3 regions of the Pseudomonas sp. GW823-FHT04A03 genome follow, and region 1 is predicted to be linked to each of the others. Evidence: riboswitches for the same ligand, from Rfam matches in the RefSeq annotation. Region 1 holds a riboswitch; each other region holds the start of a gene.
The links. Region 1 has a riboswitch for cobalamin ahead of cobW (cobalamin biosynthesis protein CobW). Riboswitches for the same ligand answer to the same signal wherever they lie in the genome.
Positions count from the first base shown of each region.

Region 2: another riboswitch for cobalamin. It lies ahead of AC1Q9F_RS01200 (TonB-dependent receptor plug domain-containing protein); the one in region 1 lies ahead of cobW (cobalamin biosynthesis protein CobW).
Region 3: another riboswitch for cobalamin. It lies ahead of cobO (cob(I)yrinic acid a,c-diamide adenosyltransferase); the one in region 1 lies ahead of cobW (cobalamin biosynthesis protein CobW).

Region 1 is NZ_JBXAIV010000001.1:920,085-923,355, forward strand. Features, by position in the region: gene cobN (cobaltochelatase subunit CobN) at 1-747, opposite strand, end outside; gene cobW (cobalamin biosynthesis protein CobW) at 751-1,824, opposite strand; cobalamin riboswitch at 1,924-2,133, opposite strand; cobalamin riboswitch at 2,865-3,086, shown strand; gene AC1Q9F_RS03880 (CbtB domain-containing protein) at 3,209-3,271, shown strand, end outside.
Region 2 is NZ_JBXAIV010000001.1:276,450-279,720, reverse strand. Features, by position in the region: gene AC1Q9F_RS01205 (EAL domain-containing response regulator) at 1-1,017, opposite strand, end outside; cobalamin riboswitch at 1,047-1,253, shown strand; gene AC1Q9F_RS01200 (TonB-dependent receptor plug domain-containing protein) at 1,347-3,271, shown strand, end outside.
Region 3 is NZ_JBXAIV010000011.1:188,619-191,889, forward strand. Features, by position in the region: gene AC1Q9F_RS23785 (PQQ-dependent sugar dehydrogenase) at 1-243, opposite strand, end outside; gene AC1Q9F_RS23790 (hypothetical protein) at 309-893, opposite strand; cobalamin riboswitch at 1,060-1,285, shown strand; gene cobO (cob(I)yrinic acid a,c-diamide adenosyltransferase) at 1,367-1,978, shown strand; gene AC1Q9F_RS23800 (cobyrinic acid a,c-diamide synthase CobB) at 1,975-3,270, shown strand; gene bluB (5,6-dimethylbenzimidazole synthase) at 3,267-3,271, shown strand, end outside.

The DNA of each region.
Region 1 (3,271 bases):
CACCGACAGGCAGCCGGGCTCTTTCAAACTGGCCACGGCGATCGGCAGCGGATTGAGTCCGGCCGCCTGAAGCCGTTGGCAGAACACGTCGATAAACGCCGTGTTCGCCGCTTGCAAATGCGAGCGATAAAACAACACCGCCGCGACCGGTTGACCGGGCAGCCAATCGGCTTGCCAGTCACTCAGTGCGGCGGTGTTTTTGTTCGGGTGGTAAATCGCCGTGCGCGGCAGCGTCTGTGGCTCGCCCCACACGTAATCCCGCGCCAGCCAGCGATTGGCCAGGCAACGGAAAAAGTCCAGCGCATTGCCCATTCCGCCCTGACGCAAAAACTGCCAGAGCCGGTCGCGGTCTTCCGCGCAGACGGTGCTCAGGTCGCTGAGCTCCGGGTCGGGCCGGTCATCGCCCGGCACCAGAATCACCTGCACGCCACGCTCGGACAACTCGACCAGCCGCTCGACGCCATAACGCCAATAAGCGATGCCGCCGTGCAACGAAATCAGAATGACCTTGGCGTGGCGCAACACTTCATCGACGTACAGGTCGACCGACGCATGGTTCTGCACTTGCATCGGGTTGGCCAGCCGCACGCTCGGGTAATCCTCGGGCAGTTGCTGCGCCGCTTCGGCGAGCAGCGCGAGGCTGGAATCGCCGCTGCACAGGATCACCAGCTCGGCGGGGGTTTGTCCAAGGTCGGCAATGTTGTCATCCGACACGAAACCGCCGGGCTGGGTCCTGAGCAGATGCATGGCTTAAACGCTGAGCGCAGCGCGCAGTTGCGCTTCGAGCTGGGCCGCGTCCAATTCCTGGCCGATCAACACCAGACGCGTCACACGTGTTTCATCGGCGCCCCACTGACGGTCGAAGTGCTTGTCAAAACGCGTGCCCACGCCCTGGATCAACAGACGCATCGGCTTGTTCGGGATCGCCGCGAAACCTTTGACTCGCAGGATGCCGTGCTGAACCACCAGTTGCGTCAGCGCGTCGAGCAGCAGGCTTTCGTCGGCTTGCGGCAGTTCGATGGAAATCGAATCGAAGGCGTCGTGATCGTGGTCGTCGTGATCGTCATCGCCTTCACCGTGGTGGTGATCGTGATGGCTGTGACGGCTGTCGATGTGCTCTTCGGAACCGGCACCGAGGCCGATCAGCACGTCCAGCGGCAGGCGGCCGTTGCTGGCTTCGATGATTTTTACCGCTGGCGGCAGTTCTTCAGCGACTTCCAGGCGAACGCGCGCGAGGTCTTCAGGGCTGGTCTGGTCGGCCTTGTTGAGGATGACGAGGTCGGCGCTGGCCAGTTGGTCGGCGAACAGTTCGTGCAGCGGCGATTCGTGGTCCAGGTTCGGATCGAGTTTGCGCTGGGCATCGACCTGATCCGGGAACGCAGCGAAAGTGCCAGCAGCCACGGCCGGGCTGTCGACCACGGTGATCACCGCGTCAACGGTGCAGGCGCTGCGGATTTCCGGCCACTGGAAGGCTTGCACCAGCGGCTTTGGCAGGGCCAGGCCCGAGGTTTCGATCAGGATGTGGTCGAGGTCGCCGCGACGGGCCACCAGTTCGCGCATCACCGGGAAGAATTCCTCCTGAACCGTGCAGCACAGGCAGCCGTTGGCCAGTTCGTAGACGCGGCCGGTGGCTTCTTCTTCGGTGCAGCCGATGGTGCATTGCTTGAGGATTTCACCGTCGATGCCCAGTTCGCCAAACTCGTTGACGATCACCGCGATGCGGCGGCCCTGGGCGTTGTCGAGCATGTGCCGCAGCAAGGTGGTTTTGCCCGAGCCGAGGAAGCCGGTGACGATGGTGACGGGGAGTTTGGCCAGTGTTTTCATCGGATGCCCTTTGGCAAGGTGGCGGGCATACGGGACGAGACCGGCAACGCGGGTGCGTGCCTGGAGAGTTCGCCACCGGATCACCCCGCCCGGTTGAAAGTGAGAATCTGTGACGAGGCAGGTCTCCTGGCTGACGGTGTTCGGGTCTTGGCCCGGTATTCGCTGCGCCTTCCCGCTGGCTCTGGATTGAGTTGGCAGTGGCGTGGCAGCGAACAGCACCGTTCACAGTTGCGGGGGCAGCCGCGGCTTGGACCGCGTTCCCTTCTTAGCTTCGGCGTGGGCCGAAGAACCTCGAAAGCGCAAGGCTACGCAGGGTGTGGGGATGGGTCAATGGTTGGTGGTTTTTGAGATTGGGGGCATATCCGTTGCTTCGGGTGCTGCCGCTGGCGGTTTCGCTCTTACAGCGAGTCCCTTTTTCAAACGCCAAAAAGGAACCAAAAGGCTTTTGCCCCGGCGTACGGCACTTCGCTTAGGCTCAGTGTTCCCTCGCTACGGTGTCCATCAGGGGGCATCGCCTACGGTTTGCTTCGCTGCACCTCCTCTCGATGTATGCGGCTTCGCCGCACGGCGCTGCGCGCCTACCCCCTGATGGACACCTCCGCTCGGCCTGCCGAAGGGGCTAAAGATCAAAAGCAGATCAAGAGCCAGAACCAGAGCCAGATCAAGAGCCCCGCTCCTCACCACTCAACACGATGAGCGTTAGCTCGAGTACCGCTTTTGATCGCAAGGCCCGTCGGCAGGCTGAGTGGAGGGATTGATCCGGGGGTGGGAGCGCAGCGACCGTGCGGCGCAGCCGCATGCATCGAGAGGAGGTGCAGCGAAGCAAACCGTAGGCGATGCCCCCGGATCAATCCCGGAGCGAAGGAACCCCGAGCCTCAGCGAGGGGCCGTACGTCAGGGTTAGAGACTTTTTGGTTACTTTTGGGGCGTTTGCCAAAAGTGACTCGCTGTAAGAGCGAAACCGCCAGCGGCAGCACCCGAAGCAACGGATCTGCACCCAATCCCAATCCCAATTGACTCAAATCCCCCCCGCATGGTCTCCTACACAACTTGTTACGGGTGCCCTTCACAGGGTGAAACGGGAAACCGGTGAATCATGTGCTTTACTCTAAAGCCATGTCAGTCCGGTGCTGCCCCCGCAACGGTAAGCGAGCGAAGCGTCAGATCCACTGTGCCCACAGGCATGGGAAGGTGACGCTTGCAGGTCGGCCAGACGCCAACCCCTCGTGAGCCCGGAGACCGGCCCGCAACACACAGTGCGCATCCTTGCGCCACTGAACATAACAAACCCGCGGTGGGCGGGCGCTGTTCGAACCTCTGCGTGCCCGGCCGCAGGGGTTTTCATGCGCTCAATTCACCCGCTGACACTCCAGAGGGAAGCGCCATGTCGATCATTAGCAGCACCGGCAGCAATTCGGACAAGATCTCCAGCACCACCACCCTGAGC
Region 2 (3,271 bases), 640 kb from region 1:
ATCGATCGACAGACCGCAGCCCATCATGCGCAGACGCAGCAGGTTGTCCCGGGTCGTTCGGGGAACATCCAGCAAGCCGTTTTCCGCCACTTCGAACAACAACGTTCGTCCCGGGAAATCGTGACGCTTCAACAACTGCTCGATGTGCTCGATCAGGTCATTGCGAGCCAGTTGCGAAGCGTGAAGATTGAACGCCAGCTCCAGGCCCTGGCCGGATCGGCGCAAGGCGTTGAGCACATCCATCCCTTGCTCCAGCAGTTGCTTGAGCATTTCGTCGACCAGATCGTAGGCCAGCACCGCCGCCAGAAAATCCCGAGGCAGCAGCAGGCCCCTGACCGGGTGCTGCCAACGCACCAACGCCTCCGCACCAGCCACCGCAAAGGTGTTCAACTCGAATTTGGGCTGAAACCAGGCCTTGAACTCTCCTTGGGCCAGCCCTCGCCGCACATCGTCCTCACCCGGGAGCCTGGAATGAGCTGAGGGCTCGACGTCCGGTGCCAGCCGTCGGCGAGCGTAGCGACTGAGGATTTCCTGCAACCTGTACAGCTGCGTGGGTCGGCTCATGACACCGAGCATTTGCAACCCAGAAAGACAGGTCATCTCTTCAACCGCACGGCGCAGTTCCGGCGTCAGCTCGCTGCACAGTGCAACCGCACGCGCCATACCGCTTTCCCCGGCCCGGGTCAGAAAATCCAGACAGTTGACTGCACTGTTGCTCAGGTCACAGAGCACGATATCAACGCCCCCTGCCCGGCTTATCTGCGCCATCGCCCGCTCGCTGTCACCCGCCTGCAAAATGTCGCTGACGCCCAGATGCTGGAGAGCCTTCACCAACGCGCCACGCTGAAACGATTGATCTTCTAAAACCAGAACGCTGGGTGCGTACATCTCGCCGACTACTCTGCCAATGACTTGTGGTGGAAATTCTGACAATTCCACATCACTTGAAACGAAGGATTCGTCTCTGCGATTTGTAGGAAATTTCCCAAGCACTGAATTGAGCAGCCCCAGGAACACTTTGTTGACGAACGGTCATCCGAATGTTCAGATGCCGCCCTGTTTCAGGTGTCCCATGCCGCCGTGCATGGGGTGAAACGGGAAACCGGTACGTTCTTTTTCGAGCAAGTCCGGTGCTGCCCCCGCAACGGTAGGCGCGTGATGCTTTCGACACACCACTGTGGCCAGACGGCCATGGGAAGGTGAAAGCGTCCATACGCGCGAGCCCGGAGACCGGCCTGAGATGTCTGTTTGGCAAAATCCTGCGGTGGGCGGGCATGGGCCGGTGTCGGCGTGTGCGCGATGCCTTCTCCTGCATGCTCTTCTGCGAAGATCCTTTCGAGAAGACAATGATCAAACCTTTCAACACTCCGGCTCCATCCCTGTTGTTCGGCTGTCTGTTCAGCCCCCTGTTGCTGGCGGATGACACGCCGCTCGAACTCCATCAGCAAATCGTTTCCGCGCCGTCCGTGGAGTCCACCACCGTTGCCGAGATGGCGCAGTTCGGCAGCAAGGTCGAGATCGTCACCCGCGAGCAGATCGAACGCGCCGGCCCCAGCGCCGATGTCAGCCGGGTGATGCAGATGTTCATTCCCGGCCTGTACGTCGCGCCGAAAAACGGCCCGTTCGACTACGGCACTTATTCCCTGCTGGGTGGGCGCAACGACGACACGCTGATCCTGCTCGACGGCGTGCGCCTGAACAATCGCCTGTACGGCGGTTTGTACCTGGACACGCTGCCGGCCAACGCCATCGAACGCATCGAAGTGCTCAAGGGTGGGCAGAGCCTGTTGTTCGGCACCCAAGCGGTATCGGGCGTGATCAACATCGTCACCCGCAGCCCGCAGAGCCGCAAAGCGTCCGGCGAAGTGAACATGGGCCTCGACACCTTCGGCGGCACCACCGGTGATGCGCGGGTCGAGAATATTTTCAGCAACGGTTTCGGCGATCTGGGCTTGCTGGCCTACGTCAGCCATAACGTCTCGGACGGCTACCAGCCGTTTCGCAATCGCGATCTGAAAAACGTCACCGAGAAGAAACGCGCCTATGAAGTCACGACCTTCGGCGGCAAGGCGATTCAGTCCTTCGGCGATGACAAACGCCTGGAGCTGTTCTACCAATACGCCGACGCCAACCTCGATTTCGCCCGCCCGGTGGACAACCACAAGACCACCAACGACCGCATCCAGCAGATCGCCACGGCGACCTTCGAACAGACGCTCAACGAGCGCCTGAGCTATTTCGTCAAAGGTCATGTCAACGACTGGGACACCCGCTACACGCGCATCAACAACACCGCCAACGGCGGCACAAAAACCATCAATCACAACGACTACTGGGGCTTCACCGATTGGGGCGTGCAGGCCGAAGGCAAGGCTGAATTGCCCGGCGGGCATGTGCTGGTGTTCGGTACGGACAACCAGTGGTTCAAGGGCCAGGACGATGTGCTGATCATCGACAACGACAAGGCCGAAGCCCACGCGCTCTATACTCAACTGCGCCCGCAGATCGACGCCCTGCCCGACTGGCACCCGAGCATCGGCATCCGTCACGAAGCCATGGGCGGTGGCGACAGTGCCACGGTCGGCATGCTCACCTCGCTGTATGACCTCAACGAAAACTGGTCCGTGCGCGGGCAGTACGGCACGGCCTACAAACTGCCGAACGCCGAGCAGTTGTTCGTCAACGAGCCCGGTGATGAGTTGGGCAACCGTAATCTAAAACCGGAGAAAAGCCGCAATGCCGAGCTCGGTCTGGATTACAAAGGCCTGCTGCTCGACCGCGAGTTCAGCACCAGCGTCACGCTGTTCAAACGCAAGATCGACGACCTGATCACCCTCGATGACATCCAGTGGGTCAACGGCCAGGGCCGGGTGCAGATGCGCGGGTTCGAGGCGGACGCCAGACTGGCGCTCAACGAACAATGGAGCTTGCAGGCCGACATGACCCGCAACCTCACCGAGTCGCGCGCCGGCGTCACGCTCAACGATGTGCCGAGCTTCTTCGCCCGTTCACGCGTCGGCTACGAGTCGGTCGACCGGATGTGGGGCGCTGGCGGTGCGATCCGTTATATCCGCGATGTCATCAGCTCGAAACAGGTCGAGTACGGCCATTACTCGGTGGTGGATGCCGACGCCTGGCGCTACCTCGACGGTGCCCATCAGCACCGGGTGAGCCTGCTGGTGGAGAACCTGTTCGACCGCGATTACGTCACCAGTCGCTCGAACAACGTCGACAACCTCGGGCGGCCATTCACCTCCGAAGTCCGCTACAC
Region 3 (3,271 bases), on a different contig from region 1:
GCGCGGGTGATCGAGATTTTCGGCAAACGCCGCCACCTGCGTGCCTGCCGCTGCCGTCGGTTTGGCGCCGGCCGGCCAGCCGATGGCCGGGGCGATGTTCACCGTCGGGATCAGGGTCTTGTTCGGTTCGGGCAATCGGGGTGACGGGCCAGTGCCGTCGGAGACTTGCAGGCTGGAGGATTCACCACAGGCGGCGAGCCCTCCGGCGAGCACGATGACGAAAACGAGCTGGGGCTTGCGCATTGCTGATCTTCCCTATGAATGCATTCTTAATCATAGAGAAGCGCACAAGCCCGATGGTTCAACCCTCAGCCGCGGGCTTCCTTGAACAGCACGGCAATGCCGGGGTGATAGTTGCCGGCTTCGCTGCGCAATTTGCGATAGGCGTAGGGGAAATACCAGGCGACGGCGCAGGTGTGTTCCTTTTGCAGGTCGTCGACCATGTCCTGCAGTTCTTCCGGGCTGGCGCTGTGCTGGGCCTTTTGCGGGGCGACGAACAGGCAGCCGAGTTTCAGGTCGCTGGCGTAGCTGATGCGCTTGGCATCGCTGGTGATATCTACCAGGGCCTGCGTCAGATTCAGGCTGGTGACGCGTGGCCAGCGTTGGGTGGCCTGAATGAAGGCGCGATCCTCGGCGCCAGCGATAAACAGGTCGGCGCGAGCGTTGCGCTCGCCTTCTTCGTTTTGTTTGCGGGTGGCGGTGTCGCGCAGGGTGACCAGTTCGGCCATCCACGCAGCGGCCGACAGCAGGCCGAGGTTGGCTTTTTCGTCGTGCCAGTAAGGTGTGTCATTGTCGCCGCGCACGGCGTTGTAGCGGTCGATACAGTCAAACCAGCGTTCCAGCACCGGGCGCAGGAATTCCAGCCGCGGATTGCTGATGATCATGCCTTGCATGGTGCTCTCCCTTGTTATTGTGATGTGCTCTCTGCAGTCAAAAAGCATGGCTCTTTGATATCACTCATGACAGTGTGGCACAAGATTGGCGTCAGTTAATTGATCGGCGGCAGTTATTCGCCGCACAAGCCCCTCTTCAATTGACGCTCCACCCCCAACCCTCTAACCTTCGCGGCTTGTTTCAGGTGCTCTGTGGCGCATGTCGACAGAGTGAAACAGGGAAGCCGGTGAGGCGGGTCATCAAGCGATGAACCCTCACGAACCCGGCGCTGCCCCCGCAACGGTAAATGAGTAAAAGCTGCGTCTGATGCCACTGCGTAAAAGCGGGAAGGCGCGCAGCCAGGCGCAAGCCGCTCATGAGCCCGGAGACCGGCCTGATCCATCCAGCGGCATCACGGTGGGCGATGCCAGGCTTGTTGCCGTCTATTCTTGTGCCTGCCCGCCGTTATCCAGCCTCAACGGAGAGCTTCCCCATGACTGATTCCCCCGAACGCGACGAGCGCCACCTGGCGCGCATGCAGCGCAAAAAAGCCGTCATCGACGAACGCATCGCCAATTCGCCAGACGAATGCGGCCTGGTGCTGGTGCTGACCGGCAACGGCAAAGGCAAAAGCAGCTCGGCATTCGGCATGCTCGCCCGCGCCATGGGCCACGGCATGCAGTGCGGCGTGGTGCAGTTCATCAAGGGCCGCAACAGCACCGGCGAAGAGCTGTTCTTCCGCCGCTTCCCCGAGCAGGTACGTTTTCATGTGATGGGCGAGGGTTTCACCTGGGAAACTCAGGATCGTCAGCGCGACATCGCCGCCGCCGAAGCGGCCTGGGAAGTTTCCCGCGAGCTGCTGCGCGATCCGTCGATCGGTCTGGTGGTGCTCGATGAACTGAACATCGCCCTCAAGCACGGTTACCTCGATCTGGATCAGGTGCTCAGCGATCTGCAGGCGCGTCCACCGATGCAGCACGTGATCGTCACCGGTCGCGCCGCCAAGCCGGAAATGATCGAGATGGGCGACACCGTCACCGAAATGGGCATGATCAAGCACGCCTTCCAGGCCGGCATCAAAGCGCAGAAAGGCGTCGAACTTTGAATCAACCACGTCACTGCCCGGCGGTACTGATCGCCGCGCCGGCCTCCGGTCAGGGCAAGACCACCGTCACCGCCGCACTGGCCCGTCTGCATCGCAATCAGGGGCGCAAGGTCCGCGTATTCAAATGCGGCCCGGACTTTCTCGACCCGATGATCCTCGAGCGCGCCAGCGGTGCGCCGGTCTATCAACTGGACATGTGGATGGTCGGCGAGCAGGAAAGTCGTCGCCTGTTGTGGGAAGCCGCCGCCGAAGCCGATCTGATTCTGATCGAAGGCGTGATGGGCCTGTTCGACGGCACGCCATCGAGCGCCGACCTGGCCCGGCATTTCGGCGTGCCGGTGCTCGGCGTGATCGACGGCACGGCCATGGCGCAGACCTTCGGCGCACTGGCGCTGGGACTGGCGCGCTATCAGCCGGACTTGCCGTTTGCTGGCGTGCTGGCCAACCGCGTCGGCACCGTGCGCCATGCGCAATTGCTGGAAGGCAGCCTCACCGAAGGCCTGCGCTGGTACGGCGCGTTGTCCCGGGAAACTGGAATCGAACTGCCGAGCCGCCATCTCGGTCTGGTGCAGGCAAGCGAACTCAATGACCTCGACGTGCGCCTCGACGCCGCTGCCGAAGCGCTGGCCGGCACTTGCGAGGTAGCGCTGCCACCGGCCGTGGAATTCGCCGCGCCTGAAATCGTTGAGACCGAAAAACTGCTCGACGGCGTGCGAATTGCCGTCGCCCGCGACGAAGCCTTCGCCTTTACCTACGGTGCCAGTCTCGACTTGCTTCGGGCGATGGGCGCCGAGTTGAGTTTCTTCTCGCCGATCCGCGATACGCAATTGCCCGACGCCGACAGTTTGTACCTGCCCGGCGGCTATCCGGAATTGCACCACGTTGCCTTGTCGCAGAACGCCGACATGCTCAAAGCGATCCGCGCGCATCATGCGGCCGGCAAACCGCTGCTCGCCGAATGTGGCGGTATGCTGTACCTGCTCGACTCGTTGACCGATGTCGAAGGCACCCGCGCTGATTTGGTCGGCCTGTTGAGTGGCGATGCGGTGATGCAAAAGCGCCTCGCCGCACTGGCGCTGCAAGAGGTCGACCTGCCGGAAGGCCTGTTGCGCGGCCACACCTATCACCATTCCCTGACCACCACCGAACTGACGCCGATTGCCCGTGGCCACAGCCCCAACGGCGGTCGCGGCGCGGAAGCGGTGTATCGGGAAGGGCGGATGACCGCCTCGTACGTGCATTTCTATTTCCCGTCGAATCCGTCGGCGATTGCCGCACTGTTGGTGCCATGAC